Regions from separate parts of the Telluria sp. PB2R4 genome, predicted to be linked through region 1. Evidence: predicted binding sites of a transcription regulator. Region 1 holds the regulator's gene; the other holds the start of a gene.
The links. Region 1 encodes LexA, which represses DNA repair genes until DNA is damaged. Its sites were predicted from a motif close to ACTGTATNNNNATACAGT; they were not measured.

Region 1 (10,443 bases):
GCCCACGGCCGCACCGTCGAGGAAGTCTGCGCCGAGATCACCGCCGACCGCCTGGTCTACCAGGATGTCGACGCGCTCAAGCGCGCGATCTCCGACGTCAATCCGGCGCTGAAGAACTTCGAGGCGTCCTGCTTCGACGGCGTGTACGTGACCGGCGACGTGACCCCGGAATACCTCGACCGCCAGGAAACCGCGCGCCATAACCCGAAGAAAAACCAGGTCGAGGATCCGGTGCGCACCCAGCTGAACCTGAACACGCCGGCAGCCGCCGAGTAAGGTTGTGGGCATGAGCGAGAAAACCTACGGTTTCACGACCACCATCCTGCACAACGACCGCCGCAAGACGATCGAGCAGGGCTCGCTGCACAAGCCGGTGCATACTTCGGTGGCCTTCGGCTACGGCGACGCACGCCAGCTGGCATCGGTATTCCAGGGCAAGGAGCCGGGCTTCCGCTATGGCCGCCAGGGCAACCCGACCGTGAGCGCGCTCGAGGACAAGATCAGCAAGATGGAAGACGGCGTCGGCACCCTGTGCTTTGCCACCGGCATGGGCGCCATCGGCGCGCTGTTCCAGGCGCTGCTCAAGGCCGGCGACCACGTCGTCTCGTCCTCCTTCCTGTTCGGGAACACCAACAGCCTGTGGCAGACGGTGGCGGGGCAGGGCGTGGGCGTGGACTTCGTCGACGCCACCGACGTCGCCAATGTCGAAGCGGCCCTCAAGCCGGAGACGCGCATGGTCTTTGTAGAGACCATCGCCAATCCGCGCACCCAGGTGGCCGACCTGGCCCGTATCGGCCGGTTGTGCCGCGAACGGGGCATCCTGTACGTGGTGGATAACACCATGACCACGCCCTGGCTGTTCCGTCCGAAGGCGGTGGGCGCGGGCCTGGTGGTCAATTCGCTGACCAAGTCGATCGGCGGCCACGGCAACGCCCTCGGCGGCGCCCTCACCGACACCGGCCTGTTCGACTGGAGCGCCTATCCGAACATCGCGGCCAACTTCCGCAAGCAGCCGGCAAGCGCACAGGGCCTGGCCCAGCTGCGCGCCAAGGCCTTGCGCGACTTCGGCGCCGCACTCGGGCCGGAAGCGGCGCACCACATCGCGGTGGGCGCCGAGACGCTGGCGCTGCGCATGGAACGCACGAGCAGCAACGCGCTGGCGCTGGCGCAGATGCTGGAAGCCGATCCGCGGGTGTCGGCGGTCCACTACCCGGGTCTGGCGTCGCATCCACAGCACCGCATCACCGGGGAACTGTTCCGTTCCGGCGGCTCCCTGATGAGCTTTGAGCTGCGCGAGGATATCGACCCCTTCGACTACCTGAACCGCCTGAAGCTCGGCATCCCGGCCAGCAACCTGGGCGACACCCGCACCCTGGTGATTCCGGTGGCGCACACGATCTTCTTCGAGATGGGCGCCGAGCGGCGCGCCAGCATGGGCATCGCCGAGTCGCTGATCCGCGTATCGGTCGGCATCGAGGATACCGACGACCTGCTGGCGGACTTCCGCCAGGCGCTCGACGCGTAGCAAAACGGCAACCCTCGGGTTGCCGTTTCTCGTAGGGTGGGCGGCTCCCCCGCACTGCCGGATCAGCGCCACCGTGGGCGCCGCCCACGCGTTCAAACAGTCTGTGCGTTGCGGCGGCTCTACTCGACGGGGATTTGAACGCGTGGGCGGCAAATACGGTGTGGATGCATCGACGCATCAGGTGGAGCCGCCCACCCTACGGGGTCCTGCAGCATTTTGTTTCAGCGGTTGAGCAAGGCAGCACATTGCCGCTATCATGGGATTCCTGTTCCCCATCCATTATCTGCCCATGAAGACCAAGCTGTTCCTTGCATCCCTGCTGCTGTGCGGCGCCGCCTTTGCCGGCGAGCTGGAAGACGCCAACGCCCTGTTCGAGAAGAAGGACTACGCGGGCGCGCTGAAGATCTATACCAAGCTGGCCAATGCCGGCAATCCGGCGGCGCAGCAGGCGCTGGGCCAGATGTACTGGTATGGCGAAGCGGGGCAGGTGGACGAAGCGAAGGCCGAAGCGCTGTTCAAGAAGGCGGCGGCCAAGGGCGACAAGGTGGCGATCGCCTCGCTGGAGCTGATGGACCAGCGCGTCAAGCGGCGCAAGGACATCGACTACTGGATCAAGGGCTACGATGGCGAAGACCTGAAAGCGGGCGAGTACCGCTGCGTCGCGCCACGCATTCCCGCGATGTCGAAGGTCAATGCCGATATCGACCGTATCAGCGCGGCCGTGCTGGCGTGGCAGGAATGCTACAACAAGTACGTCACCAACCTGAATGCCTCGATGCCGCTGACCAAGCGTGTCCCGGACGAGGTCCGAAAACTGATGAACAAGGAAGAGCTTGAAAAATCGAACGCCCACCTGGTCCAGCTGGGGGAGAACCTGAGCGAAGAGGCGAAGGTGAGTTCGAAGCTGGTGCTGGCGGACTACGCCGCCTGGCGCTCCGCGACCGAGGCCTTTGTGGCCCAGCACAACCAGATCGTGAAGTCGGCCCCGAAGGACTCGCACTGGGCGGACAAGAAGATTCAGTAAGGCAGGCGACCGGCGACCGGCGCCCGCGTTCGTGGATGAACGCGGGGCTGCGGCGCAGGAATCAATGCCAGCTGCGCATCAGGCCGACGGCCAGGCCCTCCAGTGCGAACTCGTCTTCCGGCGACACCTGGATGACCTTGAAGTCCGGATTCTCCGGCAGCAGCTCGACCAGGTTGCCGGTCTTGCGGTAGCGCTTGACCGTCACTTCTTCGCCGAGACGGGCGACCACGATCTGGCCGTTCTTGGCGCTGTCGATCTTCTTGACCGCCAGGAAGTCGCCGTCGCAGATGCCGGCGTCGCGCATCGACCAGCCCTTGACCTTCAGCAGGAAGTCGGGACGGGCCGAGAACATGGCGGCGTCGACGGAGTAGGTGGCTTCGACGTGTTCCTGGGCCAGGATCGGCGAGCCGGCGGCGACGCGGCCGACCAGCGGCAGCGACATCATGAGGGCCGGCGGAACCAGCGGGATCTGCTCGACCGAGGCGCCGATGAGGCGGATGCCGCGCGAGGTGCCCGGCGAAATCTCGATGGCGCCCTTGCGCGCCAGCGCCTGCAGGTGCTCCTCGGCCGCATTGGCCGACTTGAAGCCCAGCTCGGCCGCGATTTCGGCGCGGGTCGGCGGGAAACCGGTATTCTCGATCGCTTCCTTGATCAGGTTGAGGATCTGTTCTTGCCTTGCAGTGAGCTTGAGCATGGGTGTTATACGGCAATGGGTTGTAAGAGCAGACTGTATTTTTGTACAGTATTCCCGGATGCGCAAGGGAAAACACGGGAAAAGTGCAAAAAAATTGTGCGCCACAGCCAGGCTTCCCATCCCCCCATTTCTCGGGCTATAATAGCCGGCTTACCCTTCCCACACTCGTCTTGACGCCGAGGTGGGCATTTGTTTAAACGTCCTTAAGGAGTGTTGCATGCGTCATTATGAAATCGTTTTTATCGTCCACCCGGACCAGAGCGAGCAAGTTCCGGCGATGATCGAGCGTTACAAGGCCAGCGTGACCGCGCGCGGCGGTAACATCCATCGCGTGGAAGACTGGGGCCGTCGCCAGATGGCTTACCAGATCCAGAAGCTGCCGAAAGCCCACTACATCTGCATGAACATCGAGTGCGACAATGAGACCCTGGTCGAGCTGGAAACCGCATTCAAGTTCAATGATGCCGTCCTGCGTCACCTGACCGTCAAGATGAAGAAGGCTGAAACCGCACCGTCGCCGATGATGAAGTCGGTCCAGCGCGAAGACGCAGCCAAGAGCCACCGTGCAGAAGCAGCCGCTCCGGCAGCTGCCCCAGCCGCAGCAGCTGCCTAAGTTTTTCCCAGGGAATCCAGTAGCAAGACAGCGCAGTGAATCAGTTCCAGCTCATCGCGACCATCGCGGAGCGTGACGTACTGCGTTTCACCCCGGCCGGCGTCCCCATCGTGGGCGCGATCCTGAGGCACGATTCGCAGCAGGTGGAAGCCGGAGTGGCAAGGCAGGTCGCGTTTGAAATCCCTGCGCTCGGCGCGGGCGAGATTTCAGGCAGGCTGCAAAGCGCAGAACTCGGCGCCGCCTACCGCTTCGAAGGATTCCTCGCACGGAAGAACCGCAACAGCAAAGCCTTGGTATTTCACATCATTGATTTCAGTGCCGCCTAAAACTCGGCGCAATTTAGATTAGATACAGGAGCCTAAAATGGCATTCGGTAAAAAGTTCGACAAAAACAAAGCTAAAGAGAAACTCAAGCGCAAACAGCAGAACCCGCTGTTCAAGCGTAAGAAGTTCTGCCGCTTCACCGCAGCAAACGTGGAACAGGTCGATTACAAAGACGTCGACACCCTGAAGGACTTCGTCCAGGAAAACGGCAAGATCATGCCGGCACGTCTGACCGGCACCAAGGCGCACTACCAGCGCCAGGTCGACACCGCCATCAAGCGCGCCCGTTACCTCGCGCTGCTGCCGTACACCGACCTGCACCACGGTTAATTCCCGTCGTACAGATCAGATCTTCTGGAGAAAAATATGCAAATTATCCTTTTGGAAAAAGTTGTTAACGTCGGCAACCTGGGCGACGTCGTCAAGGTCAAGGACGGTTACGCACGTAACTTCCTGATCCCGCAAAAAATGGCACGCCGTGCTACCGCCGCTGCCGTGGCCGAGTTCGAAGTCAAGCGCGCCGAGCTGGAAAAAGCTGCTGGCGAAAAGCTGTCGGCTGCCCAGGCACAAGGCGACAAGCTGAGCGGCATGACCGTCACCATCGCCCAGAAGGCGGGCGTGGACGGCCGTCTGTTCGGTTCGGTCACCAACTTCGACATCGCAGAAGCCCTGAGCAAGCAAGGCTTCCCGGTCGAGAAGTCGCAGGTTCGCCTGCCGACCGGCCCGCTGAAGACCACTGGTGAATTCCCGGTTGCCGTCGCGCTGCACACCGACGTCGTCACCGAGATCACCATCGCCGTCGTCGGCGAAGCTGCCTAAGAGCCTAACAATTCCTCCATGGCGGCGTTGCACCGCCTCGCCGTACTAGCGTACTGTCTTCGGCGCTGCGCCTTGCCCTGGAGGTTTGTTAGACTCTTAAATAGCACCAAGTTTTTGTTGCATAAATGAAAAAGCCGGGCTCGCCCGGCTTTTTTTACGTCCTGAAAAACTCGGCAATTATGACAGCCGTATGACAGGAGAAGGTATAATGCCCGCCATGAATTCCCCAGCCGATCCGCAAGTCGATTCCCTGCGCATCCCACCGCATTCCATCGAAGCAGAGCAGTCCGTCATCGGCGGCCTCCTGCGCGATAACGCGGCGTGGGACCGTATTGCCGACTTCATGAACGCGGACGATTTCTACCGCTACGACCACCGCATCATCTTCGAACAGATGGTTCGCCTGATCAACGCCGGCAAGCCGGCCGACGTGATCACGGTCTATGAAGCCTGCAACAACCTCGGCAAGGCCGAGGACGTCGGCGGGCTGCAGTACCTGAATGCGATGGCGCAGAACACGCCGTCGGCGGCCAACATCCGCCGCTATGCCGAGATCGTGCGCGACCGCGGCATCCTGCGCAAGCTCATCACCGTCGCCGACGAAATCTCGGGCAATGCGTTTAATCCGCAGGGCAAGGAAGTCAAGCAGATGCTCGACGAGGCCGAATCGAAGATCTTCGCGATCGCCGAAACCGGCTCGCGCGGCCAGCAGGGCTGGAACCCGATCCAGCCGCTGCTGACGCAAGTCGTCGAGCGCATCGACGAACTGTATTCGCGCGAAAACCAGGGCGAGATCACCGGCGTGCCGACCGGCTTCATCGACCTCGACCGCATGACCTCGGGCCTGCAGCCGGGCGACCTGGTGATCGTCGCCGGCCGTCCGTCGATGGGCAAGACCGCGTTCTCGGTCAACATCGGCGAGAACGTCGCGATCGAAGCCGGCCTGCCGGTGGCCGTGTTCTCGATGGAGATGGGCGGCGCCCAGCTGGCCATGCGTATGCTCGGCTCGGTCGGCCAGCTCGACCAGCACCGCCTGCGTACCGGCCGCCTCAACGACGAGGATTGGCCGCGCCTGACGCACGCCATCCAGAAGATGAACGACGCCCAGCTCTACATCGACGAGACGCCGGCGCTGAACCCGATCGAGATGCGCGCACGGGCACGACGCCTGGCGCGCCAGTGCGGCAAGCTGGGCCTGATCATCGTCGACTACCTGCAGCTGATGCAGGGCAGCCAGCCGGGCGACAACCGCGCGGCCGAGATCTCCGAGATCTCGCGAAGCCTGAAAGGCCTGGCCAAGGAGCTGCATTGCCCGGTCATTGCACTGTCCCAGCTGAACCGCTCGCTGGAACAACGCCCCAATAAACGTCCCGTCATGTCCGACCTGCGCGAATCGGGCGCTATCGAACAGGATGCCGACGTGATCATCTTCCTGTATCGCGACGAGGTCTACAACCCCGACTCGCCCGATAAAGGAACTGCCGAGATCATCATCGGTAAGCAGCGTAACGGCCCGATCGGGGCAATTCGCCTTACCTGGATCGGCCAGTACACCAAGTTCGGCAATTACAGCGGCAACCTGAGCGTCTACCAGGGCGACTAGGTTTCAAAGCCGCGCATTCACACCATGTTCCGCTGCCAGCCGTGGCGGCGGTTTCGAAGTCCCAAGAGATTCACAACGGAGAATAATATGTTTGGACGCCTGATGCCCCAGGAGGGCAAGTTTTTTGACCTGTTCAACCAGCACGCAGCCCTGTGCGTGAAGGGCGCGCAGGAGATGGTCGGCCTGATGACCAACTTCGACGACCTGGAAAATCGCACCCACGCCGTCGAGAGCATCGAGAAGCAGGCCGACAAGATCACCTACGCCACGGTCGACATGCTGCACAAGACCTTCATCACCCCGATCGACCGCGACGACATCCACAAGCTGATCACCAGCATGGACGACATCCTCGACATGATGGAAGACGCGGCCCAGACCGTCTCGCTGTACGACCTGCATGCGGTGACCCCGGAAGCCGCGCGCCTGGCCGAGCTGTGCCTGTCGTGCTGCCTGAAGGTGCAGGAAGCCGTCGGCCTGCTGCACGACATGGGCAACGCCCAGAAGATCGTCGCCATCTGCGAAGAGATCGACCGCTTCGAGTCGGACGCCGACCACGTGATGCGCGCCGCCATGTCGAAACTGTTCCGCGACGAGCCTGACGTGCGCAACCTGATCAAGATGAAGGCCATCTACGAGATCCTCGAGACGGTCACCGACCGCTGCGAAGACGTGGCCAATATCGTCGAAGGCATCATCGTCGAGAACGCGTAAGCGTCAACAGCGCTGCGCGCATAACAAGAACAGACATGGATACTCTCAACATCAGCATTTACGTGCTGGGCTTCCTGGTGCTGCTGGCACTGGTATTCGACTTCATGAACGGCTTCCACGATTCGGCGAACTCGATCGCCACCGTGGTCTCGACCGGCGTCCTGAAGCCCCAGCATGCGGTGGCAATGGCGGCCTTCTTCAACTTCATCGCGATCTTCGTGGTCAGCATGAAGGTGGCGCAGACCATCGGCAAGGGCACCATCGACCCGCACGTGGTCGACCATTACGTGATCTTCGGCGCCCTGGTCGGGGCGATCACTTGGAACATCATCACCTGGTACTACGGCATTCCGTCCTCGTCCTCGCACGCCCTGATCGGCGGCCTGGTGGGCGCCGCGGTGGCCAAGTCGGGCACCGGCGCGCTGATCGCCGGCGGCTTGATCAAGACCGTGGTGTTCATCGTGGTGGCGCCGATGCTGGGCTTTATCCTCGGCTCGACCATCATGCTGCTGGTCTCGTGGATTTTCGTGAAATCCACTCCGCGCAAAGTGGACGTCTGGTTCCGCCGCCTGCAGCTGGTCTCGGCGGCAGGCTATTCGCTCGGCCACGGCGGCAACGACGCCCAGAAGACCATGGGCATCATCTGGATGCTCCTGATCGCGGCCGGCGTCACCAATGCGAACGACGCCTATCCGCCAGCCTGGGTCATCATCTCGTGCTATGCCGCGATTGCTTTCGGTACGCTGTTCGGCGGCTGGCGCATCGTCAAGACCATGGGCCAGAAGATCACCAAGCTCAAACCGGTGGGCGGCTTCTGCGCCGAAACCGGCGGCGCCATGACCCTCTTGATGGCGAGTTTCTTCGGCATCCCGGTCTCGACCACCCACACCATCACCGGCGCCATCGTCGGCGTGGGCGCCTCGCAGAAGATGTCGGCGGTGCGCTGGGGCGTGGCCGGCAACATCGTCTGGGCCTGGATCTTCACCATTCCGGCATCGGCCTTCATGGCCGCGATCGCCTGGTGGATCGGCACCCTCATCATGTAAAGCAGTTTTGCTTTATCGAGGCCCGGTATGGTGCCCGAAAAAAACGCCAGTCAGCTTTTGCTGACTGGCGTTTTTTTTGGTGCCGGCGGCGCTTATGCTGCCGCGCTTGCCTTTTCCGTCATCACGGTCTTGCGCCGCCGGCCCATGAAGCCAATCATCCCCATGCCCGTCAGCAGCAAGCCAAGGCTTGCCGGTTCGGGCACCGACACCGACTCCGGCGTTTGCAAAGGAAGCGATCCGGTAAACGCTTGCGTGTGGATCTCGCCATATTGATTCAGGTTCTTGGCGAATACGCCGCCCTCGACGTTCGCGCCCCCCTTGTTGCTGAACGTGCCGTCCGCCACCAGTACCTGGCCGCCGAAGCTGCGGCCGACGGTGACGCTATTGGCGCCTGCGAAATTCCAGATCAGCGAACTGCCCAGGCTGCGCGCCTCGTCGAAGTTCGCTGTGAGATCAAGCGTCTTGTCGTCGGTGTTGAAAACGACCGTGCTGGCACCGTTCAGCTTGAAACTGAAGTCGGTAGTCTTGGACGAGAAGATATTGCTGTCGAGTGTAGTGAGGTCGAACACCAACAGGCCGTCGATCGCGGCGCCGGTGAACGTGACCCGCTGGTTATTGTTGCTGAATAGGACCGAGGTGCCGGCGGTGGCCTGCATTGCCGACAATTGCGTGGACAGGCCGGTCATCACCGACGAGAAATCGGTGGAAGTCGAGGCTGCCAGCGTACTGTCCATCGTGGCGGTGGCCGTGTTCAGCACCTTGCCATTCAGGTTGATGCCGCTATAGCTGGCTGCGTGGATGTTCTGGCCGAAGTTCACGTTGGAAGCGGCGCCGGCGACCCAGACATTGCCATTAAAGCTTGAGTTCGATGCTGCACCGCCGACATAGGTTTCGCCTGAGTTGACGTTGGCGCCGCTGACGCTGCCGCCGACGACGGCCCCCAGGCCGTTGACCTTCACGTTTCCGCCGACAGTGCCGCCCACGGTCAGGCCTGCATAGCTGGACTTCGCTGTCTTGCTCGCATGCTGCACATAATCGCCGCCGTTCACATTGCCACCCGCATAGGTACGGCCATCGACGTGCGAGGTCGAGTGCAGGTTGCCGCTGACGACGACATTGAACTGCTGCAGCATCTCGGTGGCAGAAATAGGCGTCGCGTTTGCCTGGCTGGCGCAACACAACATGGCAGTGGGCAAGAGCGATGGAAGTACGAGCGGTCATGGCAGGCCGGATAAAAGGGGGGGGGGCGGATGGTGCTGAATTCAATATTAGCAACGTTTGTTTCTTATGGGATATTAAGGTTTAGTACTAAATTACGCAATTAATTTATCGGAATTGATGCTGCGAAAGCGACATTCCAGCATGTGGCGCAGTTCCCCGTCATTGCCGCTTCTGAGCCACACACGCCGGAATTTCTGCGTGTTCCTTTACATGTTTACTAACGCTGGTAGTAATATTACACAGTGGCGCCCGCCACTGCTGCCGCCTGCGGCGTCGCTGCCCGAGGTCGTTACTTAGGTGCGTCAGCGTTTAAAACAATGACAAAGGGGACACAATGCGCAACAGACGTAGTTTGACTTCACGGCTGCGCGGCTGCCTGGCCGTTTGCGGCGTGCTGACCGCGGCGGCCACGGCCACGCTCGGTTTGCCGGCAAAGGCCTTCGCCCAGCAGCCGCCTGCAAGCTCGGCCGCCACTGCCGCGGCAGTCGCGCCGGGCACGATCCGCATCCACTTCCGGCGGGTGCAGAACGATACTGCCCAGTGGGGCGTGTATTCGTGGGACGGCCCGGCCAATCCAAGCTCGGCCTGGATCACCGACCGCTTCATGTTCACCTCGACCGACGCCTTCGGCGGCTACGTCGACATCCCCCTGGCCAGCGGCAAGACCGCGCTGTGGTTCCTCGTCACCGATGGCAGCGGCACCAAGAATTGCGGCGCCGACCAGGGGGCGCAGCTGCCCGCCGATGTGGCGACGAAAGGTCACGAGATCTGGCTGCTCGAGGGCGACTGCAGCATCTACACCGCGCCGCCCGCGCTCAGCTTCGGCAGCTTGGCGCAAGCCAGCGCCCACTGGCTGGCGG
Region 2 (10,443 bases), on a different contig from region 1:
CGCGCCAGCAAGGCGAATCCGGCCTGCTGGAAGCGATGACGCGCTCGGCGCGCATCCTGTTCGACTTCGGCAATGCCGTGGTGTTGCTCGAGAACCCGACCGGCCACGCCCTGGTGGGCGCGCCGGTTCCTGGCAGCCAGCGCATCGCCGAATTCGCCGTGCCGCTTGCCAAGGGCGGCGCGATCGCCAAGAGCGCGCTGGAGCGCCGTCCGGCCTTCATTGGCGGCGATGCGGACGCCATGCGCGCCGACGGCTCGCTGGGCCTGGCCGAAGAACAGCTGCTGCGCATGCTCGGCACCGAGAGCATGGTGTGCGTGCCGCTGGTCGCCGGCGCGCGCTGCCTGGGCGTCCTGATCGGCGGCATCGCCGCCTGGCAGGTCCCGTATTGCCAGCGGCGCGAACGCTTCATGCAGTCCTTCGGGGCGCAGGCCGCCGCCGCGCTGGAGAACATGCTGTCCGAGCGCGGTCACGCGCGCCGCCAGCTTGCCCACGTGGCCGAGGAATACCGCGAAGCCTCGCGCCGCGTGGTGCACGAAGTGAACAATCCGCTGTCGATCATCAAGAACTACCTGAGTGTCCTCGACAGCAAGCTGGCGCGCCAGGAACCGGTCAGCACCGAGATGTCGATCCTGAACGAAGAGATCGACCGCGTCGGGCAGCTGGTCAGCAGCCTGGCCGACATCAAGCCGATCGAAGCGGGCCCGCGCCCGACCGACGTCGTCAAGGTGGTCGACGAAGTACAGCGCCTGTTCCGCAGCACCGGCTTCGTCCCCAGCACGGTGGACATCCATGTCATCATGCACGACGAGGCCACCCGCATCGAGGGCGACGCCGACGTGCTCAAACAGATCCTGGTGAACCTCGTGAAGAACGCCATCGAAGCCCTCGGCACGAGCGGCGGACGGGTCGAGATCGTCAACCGCGGCCACGTGAACCGCGAGCGCCAGCTGTATCTGGAGCTTAGCGTCAGCGACAACGGCCCCGGCCTGTCGCGCGAGGTGCTGGCCCACCTGTTCTCGCCGGTGAAGAGCACCAAGGACGGCGCCCACCATGGCCTGGGCCTGTCGATCGTGCATAGCCTGGTCAAGAAGCTGGGCGGCCACATCGCCTGCCGCAGCGGCCGCAGCGGCACCGCATTCGAAATCCTCCTGCCGGCCTGGTCCGGCGCCGGCACCGCCGCCGGCACGTCGCTTGGTAACCCTGTAGCACTGCCGGCGCGCGCGCTGGGCTCCGCATAAAGTCATGATGAACGCGCACAACGCCATGTTTTCCGGCGAGCCGGCTCCCGCATTCGCTCCGGCATTGGAAACCGATAACCAGCCGCGCCTGCTGCTGGTCGACGACGAACCGCGCCTGCTCTCGTCGCTGTACGAGCTCTTGAGGGACCGCGGCTATTCCCTGACCACCGCCAGCTCCGGCAGCGAGGCCCTGGCCCACCTGTCGCGCATGCGCTTCGACCTGGTCCTGCTGGATTTGCGCCTGCCCGACATCGGCGGCCACGAGATCATGGACTTCATCAACGAGCGCGGCATCGACGCCGACGTGATCGTGATGAGCGGCGAAGTCGGCATCGAGGCGGCGATCGGCGCGCTCAAGCGCGGCGCCTACGACTACCTGCGCAAGCCCTACGCACGCGAAGAGCTGCTGGCCACCGTCGCCAACGCGCTCAAGGGCCGCCACCTGGCGCTCGAGAACCAGCGCATGGCGAACCAGCTGGACGCCTCCGAGAAAATGTACCGCTACCTGGTCGACTCCTCGCCGGACATCATCTACACCCTGAACCACGAAGGCCGTTTCACGTTCGTGAACGACCGCGCCTACCAGCTGCTCGGCTACTCCCGGGATGAATTGTTGGGCAAGCACTATTCGGTGCTGGTCCACGAAGAAGACCTGGAACGCGCGCGCTACGTGTTCAACGAGCGCCGCGTCGACGAACGCGCCTCGCGCAACGTCGAGCTGCGCCTGAAGTGCAGGAACGGCGCCGGCAACAGCGCCGAGCGCACCTTCAACAACACGCTGATGACGATCTCGCTCAACGCGATCGGCATGCACGTGCCCGACCAGGAAGTGAAGAAGCTCGAATTCTTCGGCACCTACGGCGTGGCGCGCGACATCACCGATCGCAAGCGCGCGGAAGAAGTCATCTCCTACCAGGCCTACCACGACATCCTGACCGACCTGCCGAATCGCATCCTGTTCAAGGATCGCCTCGGGTTGGCCGTGATCCAGGCCAAGCGCAAGAAGACCGAGCTGGCGGTGATGTTCATCGACCTGGACCGCTTCAAGCTGGTCAACGATACATTGGGGCACGTGAAGGGCGACGAGCTGCTGCAGCAGGCCGCCACCCGACTGAAGACCTGCTTGCGCAAGGGCGACACGCTGGCGCGCCAGGGCGGCGACGAATTCACCATCGTGCTGCCGGAACTGCGCGACCGCGACGACGCGCGCATGGTGGCCGACAAGTTCCTCGAGACCCTGCAGCAGCCGTTCGACCTGGACGGCCACGAAGTGCACATCTCGGCCTCGATCGGCATCGCGATCTATCCGACCGACGGCGAATCGATCGACGAGCTGCTGCGCCACGCCGACATCGCCATGTACCAGGTCAAGGCACAGGGCAAGAACGGCCACAGCTTCTACCATACCTCGATGCTGGACATCTCGCACCAGAAGATCGCGCTCGAGCAGGCACTGCGTCGCGCGCTCGAGCAGCACGAGCTGGAGATGTACTACCAGCCGCAGATCGACGCGCTCACCGGGCGCATCGTCGGCGCCGAGGCGCTGATGCGCTGGAACCACCCGACCCGCGGCGTGCTGTCGGCCGGCGAGTTCCTGCCCTTCGCCGAAGAGAACGGCCTGATGCTGCCGATCTCGGACTGGATGATCGGCGCGCTGTGCCGCGACATGCTTCAGTGGAACGCTTCCGGCACCGACCACGTGCGCCTGTCGCTCAACCTGTCGCCGCAATACCTCGACCGCGGCGACTTCTTCGAGAAGATGCGCAACGCCCTGGTGCGCTACGGGATCGCGCCGGGCCAGATCGAAGTCGAGATCACCGAGAACATCTGCATCCGCAACCCGCAATACGCGATCGAGCAGCTCAACAAGCTGTGCCAGCTGGGGGTGTCGATCGCGATCGACGACTTCGGCACCGGCTATTCGTCGCTGTCCTACCTGCACCGCTTCCCGATCCACACCGTCAAGATCGACCAGTCCTTCGTGAAGGAGATCCACGAAGAGGGCGGCCACTATCCGGTGATCCTGGCGATCATCTCGATCGCGCGCGGCCTGGGCCTGAACCTGATCGCGGAAGGCGTCGAGACCGAGGAGCAGGCGCGCTACCTGCGCGCCAACGGCTGCATGACGATGCAGGGCTACCTGTACTACCGCCCGATCCCGCTGGGCGAATTCATGAAGTCGCTGCGCACCCAGCCGACCTTGTTCGGCCTGCGCGCCATCCAGGCGTAAGCCCAGGCCATCATGCTCGACATCCCGGCCCAATCCGGCGACCTCGAAGGCCGTCACACTGCAGAATTCCTGCGTGTAAAAGGGATGGCCGAGCGCGGCGTGCCGACCGCCCAGCACAGCCTGGGCTTCATGTACGCCAGCGGCCAGGGCGTGCCGCAGAACTACGAGCTGGCGGTGGCCTGGTACCGCATGGCGGCCAGCGCCGACCTGGAACTGGCGCAATACAACCTCGGCGTGATGTACCAGAAGGGCCAGGGCGTGGCCCAGGACTACGGCCAGGCCGCCTACTGGTACGGCCGCGCCGCAAGCCAAGGCTACGCGCCGGCGCAGTACAACCTGGGATGGCTGTATGCCAAGGGCCAGGGCGTGTCGAACGACGTGGGGCAGGCGCTGCACTGGTTCAACCAGGCGGCAAGCCAGGGCGAGCCGGGCGCGCAGCACAACCTCGGCATGATGTACGAGACCGGCAAGGGCGTGCCCCAGGACCAGGATGCGGCGACCGAGTGGTACCGCCGCGCCGCAAGCCAGGGCTATGCGCGCTCGCAGTTCAGCCTCGCGCTGCGCACCGGCGGCAGCGAGGCGGTCGACTGGTTTCGCAAGGCCGCCGAGCAGGGCTACGCGCCGGCCCAGTTCAACCTCGGCCTGCGCTACGACAAGGGCCAGGACGTCGAGCAGGACAGCGCGCGCGCGATCCTGTGGTACGGCCGCGCCGCCGAGCAGGGTCACGCCAGCTCGCAGTTCAACCTCGCCCTCATCCATGACAGCGGCCACGGCGTGCCGCGTGACGAAGCGCTGGCGCTGGGCTGGTACCGGCGCGCGGCCGAACAGGGCCACGCCGGCGCCCAGGACAACCTCGGCGTGCGCTACGAGCACGGGCAGGGCGTCGAACGCGACCCGGTGCAAGCCGCGCACTGGTACCGCCAGGCTGCCGAGCAGGGCATGCCCTCGGCCCAGTACCACCTGGGCCAGCTGTTCGATGCCGGCAGCGGCGTGCCGGCCGATCCCGCCCAGGCGGCGCACTGGTACCGCAAGGCGGCCGAGCAGGGCCACCTGCGCGCCCAGTTCGACCTCGGTCTGCGCTATGAGGGCGGCGTCGGCGTGGCGCGCGACGAGGCCCAGGCGCTGGAATGGTACCGGCGCGCGGCTACCCAGGATTACGCGCCGGCGCAGTACATGGTGGGCGTGCTGCTGGATCGCGCCGAGCATGCCGATCCACGCGAGGCCACCGACTGGTTCCACAAGGCCGCCGACCAGGGGCATGCGCTGGCGCAGTTCGAGCTGGGCCTGCGCCACGACTGCGGCAAGGGCATCGAGCGCGATTACGAAGCGGCGCATTTCTGGTACCTGTGCGCGGCGCGCCAGGGGCATGCGCGCGCGCAGTTCAACCTCGGCGTGATGTATTCGGCAGGGCAGGGCGTGCAACGCGACCTGGTCGAGGCGTATGGATGGCTGCAGCGTGCCGGCGGTGCCGGCGTGGCGGCGTCGTCGGGCTACCTGAAGAAGATTGCCGCGCGCATGGAGCCGCAAATGCTGGCGCAGGCGCAGGGGTTTTCGTAACCCGCTATCCCTGTTCATCCCGGATTTGAACGCGTGGGCGGGAGACCCGCCCACCCTACGTATGCATCCATTTCCTCTGGCGTCAGCTCAGCGATTCCTGTAGGGTGGGCGGCTGTGCCGCCCACGCGTTCAACCAGCGCAAGATCGGACGGGACGCATACATACAACAAACCCAGTCCACGAGACGCCCATGAAAAAACTCGCCCTGCCCCTCCTGCTCGGTCTCGCAGCCGCCGCAGCCCTGCCTTCCCACGCCGCCGCACCCGCCACGAAGCAAACCGCACCGTTCAAATTCGACCGCAAGGCCTACAGCATCGACCACAAGAAATTCGTGCTGTCCAACGGCCTGACCCTGCTGGTCCACACCGACCACAGCGTGCCGGTGGTCGGCGTGAACATGTGGTACCACGTCGGATCGCGCAACGAGAAGCGCGGCAAGACCGGCTTCGCCCACCTGTTCGAGCACTTCTTCTTCAACGGTTCCGAGAACTACCCGCACGGCTTCCGCGAGGCGATGGACGACCTCGGCGCGAACAACCGCAACGGCACCACCAACACCGACCGCACCAACTTCTTCGAAGACGTGCCGGTGTCGGCGCTCGAGCGCACCCTGTTCCTGGAATCGGACCGCATGGGCTTCCTCGCCAACTACATCTCGAAGGAGATGCTGGAGCGCGAGCGCGGCGTGGTGTCGAACGAGAAGCGCCAGGGCGAGAACCAGCCGTATGGCCGCGTGCGGATGGAAATCTCGGCCAAGATGTACCCATACTCGCACCCGTATTCGTGGTCGACGATCGGCTACATGGAAGACCTGCAGGCCGCCTCGCTGGACGACATCAAGGAGTGGTACCGCACCTACTACGGCCCGAACAACGCGGTGATCTCGCTGGCCGGCGACATCACGCCGGAACGCGCCTATGAACTGGTGAACAAGTACTTCGGCGCGATCCCGCCGGGCCCGCCACTGCCGCGTACCGAGAAGTGGATCCCGCAACTGGACCGCAACATCCGCGACGAGATGGAAGACCACGTGCCGCAAGTGCGCATCTACCGCAGCTGGCACACCTCGTCGTGGAAGGATGCCGACACCCAGCGCCTGAACCTGCTGGCCGGCGTGCTGGCCGGTTCCAAGAACGCGCGCCTGGACAAGCGCCTGGTGTACGAGAAGGGCATGGCCACCGGCGTCTCGGCCTATGTGAACGATGCGGAGCTGGGTGGCACCTTCAACCTGTCGGTCACCGTCAAGCCGGGCGTCGACCCGGTGGAAGTGGAACGCGAGATGGATCGCGTGGTGGCCGAGCTGCTCGAGAAGGGCCCGCTTGATGCTGAACTCAAGCGCGTGAAGACCCGCGACCTGGCCGACTTCGCACGCAGCCTGGAGCGCGTGGGCGGCATGGGCGGCCGTAACGACGTGCTGGCCGAAAGCCAGACCTACGGCGGCAAGCCGGACGCCTACCTCGACCGCCTCGAGCTGTTCGCCACCAGCAGCCCGGCGGACGTCAAGCTCGTGGCCAACCGCTGGCTGCGCGCCAACCACTACACGATGACGGTGAGGCCAACCGCCAAGCTGGCCGCGGCCAAGTCCACCCTGGACCGCAAGCAGCTGCCAGGCCTGGGCGAGGCCCCGGACGTCAAGTTCCCGGCGCTGCAGCGCGCCCAGCTGAAGAACGGCCTGAAGGTCGTGCTGCTCGAACGCCACACCGCGCCGATCGTCAACGTCTCGCTGGCGGTCGACGCCGGCGCGGCGTCGGACAGCACCGCCAAGGCCGGCGCCGCCTCGCTGGCCCTCGACCTGCTGGACAAGGGCACCAGGAACCGCGATGCCTTCGCCCTGTCGGATGCGCTGGAAAACCTGGGTGCGCGCCTGTACACCGGCACTTCGCAGGACCAGTCGCTGGTGCGCCTGCAGGCCACCAGCGCCAACCTGGCGCCGTCGCTCAACCTGATGGCCGAAGCCGCGCTGGCCCCGAGCTTCCCGCAAGACCAGTTCGCGCTGTCGAAGAGCCGCCGCATCGCCGGCATCGCCCAGGAAAAGGCGCAGCCGAACAGCCTGGCGCTGCGCCTCGTGCCCGCGGTGCTTTACGGCGCCGACCACGCCTACGGCAAGCCGGCGTCCGGCTTCGAAGGCAGCGTGCAAAGCCTGACCCGCGACGACCTGATGGCATGGCACGGCACCTGGTTCAAGCCGGGCAGCGCCACCATCGTCGTGGCCGGCGACACCACCATGGACAAGCTGCTGCCGGCGCTGGAAGCGAGCTTCGGCAAGTGGCAGCAGGGCACGGCGCCAGCCAAGAAGATGGCCACCGTCCCTGCCACCAGGGGCAAGCGCCTGATCCTGGTCGACAAGCCGGATGCGCCGCAGTCCACGATCGTCGCGACCCACGTCTCGCAGGCCTATGGCCAGCCGGAAGACCTGGCGATGGAACCGGTGATCACCAACTTCGGCGGCATGGCGACCTCGCGCCTGAACCGCAACCTGCGACTGGACAAGCATTGGAGCTACGGCACCAGCGCGCGCCTGTCAGAAGTGCGCGGCCAGCGTCCCTTCGTCATCATCGCGCCGGTGCAGACCGACAAGACGATCGAGGCGATGCGCGAAGTGCAGAAGGAACTGCGCGGCGTCGCGGGCGAGCGTCCGCTGGTAGGCAAGGAATACGAAAGCATCATGCGCAGCATGACGGCGCGCCTGCCGGGCCGCTACTCGACCCTCGCCGCGCTCGAATCGGCCGGGCTCGAAACCGTCAACCTGGGGCTGGCGGACGACTACTGGAGCAAGTACGCGTCGAACGTACGCGCCTTGAGCCAGGAGCAGCTGGCGGCAGCGTCGGGCAAGTTCATCAAGCCGGATGAGGCGGTGTGGATGGTGATCGGTGATCTGCGCAAGATCGAGGCGGGGGTGCGCTCGCTGGGTTGGGGTGAGGTGACCGTGGTCGACGCGGACGGCAAGCCGATTCGCTGATCGACTCCCTCTTGTTGTCCTGGAAAGCCCGGTCATTTGACCGGGCTTTTTTCATCTTGTCCCGCGATTGAACCGTCAGCGCGCCTGCATACGCCATCCGCACGTCCTGTGCATAGGTGCGCGATAGTATACTGTATGCCCATACAGTCCGAGGCGCGCGATGGAACTCAACGACAAACTGGAAATCCTGGCCGACGCCGCGAAATACGACGCGTCCTGCGCCAGCAGTGGCGCGCCGAAACGTTCGTCCGAAGACAAGGACGGCTTCGGCGCCACCACCGGCATGGGCATCTGCCACAGCTACACGCCGGACGGCCGCTGTGTATCGCTGCTCAAGATCCTGCTCACGAATTTCTGCATCTACGACTGCCAGTACTGCATCAACCGCCGCACGTCCAACGTGCCGCGCGCCCGCTTCTCGGTGGAAGAGGTGGTCAAGCTTACCCACGATTTCTACGTCCGCAACTACATCGACGGCCTGTTCCTGAGCTCGGGCATCATCCAGTCGGCCGACTACACCATGGAGCAGCTGGTGGCCGTGGCGCGCCAGCTGCGTGAAGTGCACAAGTTCCGCGGCTACATCCACCTCAAGACCATCCCGGACGCCGACCCGCTGCTGATCGAAGAAGCGGGCCGCTGGGCGGATCGCCTGTCGGTGAACATCGAGCTGCCGACCCACGACAGCGTGACCCGCCTGGCGCCCGAAAAGAACGTCCACACCATCAAGCTGGCGATGGGCTCGATCCGGCGCAAGCTGGACGAAAAGGCCGAGGAGCCGAAGGCGCCCAGCTTCGCCCCGGCCGGCCAGAGCACGCAGATGATCGTCGGCGCCGACGCCAGCGACGACCACACCATCCTGAACACGGCCGAGACGCTGTACGGCAGCTACAAGCTCAAACGCGTGTACTACTCGGCCTTCAGCCCGATTCCGCAAAGCCCGAAGAGCGTGCCGGCCGCGCCGCCCCCGCTGTTGCGCGAGCACCGCCTGTACCAGGCCGACTTCCTGCTGCGCGGCTACGGCTTCACGGCGGGCGAACTGATGCCGCAGTCGGGCAACCTGGCGCTCGACGTCGATCCCAAGCTGGGCTGGGCGCTGTCGAACCGCGAGCACTTCCCGCTCGACCTGAACCGCGCCGACGAGACCATGATCGCGCGCGTGCCGGGCATCGGCATCCGCAATGCCAAGCGCATCGTGGAGCTGCGGCGCCTGCGCCGCATCCGCTGGGAAGACCTGTCGCGCCTGCGCTGCAGCATGAAGAAGCTGGCGCCCTTCATCGTCACGGCCGACTACAAGCCCGTGCAAGGCGCGGCCAGCTCGCACCTGCTGCGGCGCCACCTGGCCGATGCGCCCGAGCAGATGAACCTGTGGCCGGAGCTGCAGGCGGCATGATCCAGGCGCCGCAGGTGGCCGACTTCGGTGCATGGCGCACGGCCGCGCGCGACCTGTTGCGCGCCGGCGTGCCGCCCGAAGCGGTCAACTGGGGCACGCCAGACGGAGGCGACCTGTTCTCGGGTGTGCCCCCGGCTGCGGGGCCGGACGATCATGGCGGCACCCCGATGCAGCAAACCCAATCGCCAAGACACGCTGCGCCACGCCTGCCGCGCGCGCTGCTGGAGATGCTGCAGAAAGCCGCGTGCTTCCGCGCCCCCGACCGCTGGGCTTTTCTTTACCGCGTGCTGTGGCGCTGGACCCAGGGCGAGCACGACGTGCAGTCGCCCGCCGATCCGGACGGCAGTCGCCTGCACGGCATGGTCAAGGCGGTGCGCCGCGAGGAGCACGACATGCATGCCTACATCCGATTCCGCGAGCGTCCGCTCGATGTCGGCGACCCGCGCTTCGTGGCCTGGTTCGAGCCGCACCACGACGTGTTGCCCCAGGTGGCCCAACACTTCGTGGCCCGCATGGGCAAGGTCAGCTGGATGATCGCCACGCCCGAGGCCAGCGTGCTGTGGGACGGCCAGTCGCTGCACAATACCGGCCCCCTGATGTCGAGCGCGGCCGACCTCGACGATGCCGGCGAAGCCCTGTGGCTCACCTATTACCGCAGCATCTTCAACCCGGCGCGCGTCAACGCCCAGCTGATGCAGAGCCACATCCCGTCGCGCTTCTGGAAGAACCTGCCGGAGGGCGCGATCGTGCCCGCCATGGTCAGCCAGGCCGAACTCGGCGCGCGCAAGATCGGCCAGGTGGAGGCGGTGGGCCGCAAGGGCGGCGCCACGATCCCGATCACCGCCGAGAAGGCGCAGCCGGACCGCGAGCAGCCCTCGAAGCTCGACGAATGCCGGCGTTGCGAGCTGTGGCAGTACGCCACCCAGGCGGTGGGCGGGGAGGGAGCAAAACACTCGCCCATCATGGTCGTGGGCGAGCAGCCGGGCGACCAGGAAGACCTGGCCGGCAAGCCCTTTGTGGGCCCGGCAGGCAAGCTGCTCGACCGCGTGTTCGCCCAGGCCGACGTCGA

Region 2: AC56LU_RS04050 (putative DNA modification/repair radical SAM protein) is a predicted target of LexA. The motif match lies at 8,115-8,132, and genes of this name have one in related genera.

Annotation. Positions count from the first base shown of each region.
Region 1 is NZ_JCASIC010000004.1:185,243-195,685, forward strand. It holds gene purF (amidophosphoribosyltransferase) at 1-276, shown strand, start outside; gene AC56LU_RS09245 (cystathionine gamma-synthase family protein) at 287-1,525, shown strand; gene AC56LU_RS09250 (tetratricopeptide repeat protein) at 1,782-2,549, shown strand; gene lexA (transcriptional repressor LexA) at 2,611-3,243, opposite strand; gene rpsF (30S ribosomal protein S6) at 3,461-3,856, shown strand; gene priB (primosomal replication protein N) at 3,892-4,182, shown strand; gene rpsR (30S ribosomal protein S18) at 4,220-4,510, shown strand; gene rplI (50S ribosomal protein L9) at 4,547-4,999, shown strand; gene AC56LU_RS09280 (replicative DNA helicase) at 5,217-6,602, shown strand; gene AC56LU_RS09285 (DUF47 domain-containing protein) at 6,690-7,316, shown strand; gene AC56LU_RS09290 (inorganic phosphate transporter) at 7,352-8,362, shown strand; gene AC56LU_RS09295 (collagen-binding domain-containing protein) at 8,455-9,495, opposite strand; gene pulA (pullulanase-type alpha-1,6-glucosidase) at 9,918-10,443, shown strand, end outside.
Region 2 is NZ_JCASIC010000002.1:124,049-134,491, forward strand. It holds gene AC56LU_RS04030 (HDOD domain-containing protein) at 1-1,238, shown strand, start outside; gene AC56LU_RS04035 (putative bifunctional diguanylate cyclase/phosphodiesterase) at 1,246-3,468, shown strand; gene AC56LU_RS04040 (SEL1-like repeat protein) at 3,481-5,025, shown strand; gene AC56LU_RS04045 (M16 family metallopeptidase) at 5,216-7,984, shown strand; gene AC56LU_RS04050 (putative DNA modification/repair radical SAM protein) at 8,145-9,374, shown strand; gene AC56LU_RS04055 (UdgX family uracil-DNA binding protein) at 9,371-10,443, shown strand, end outside.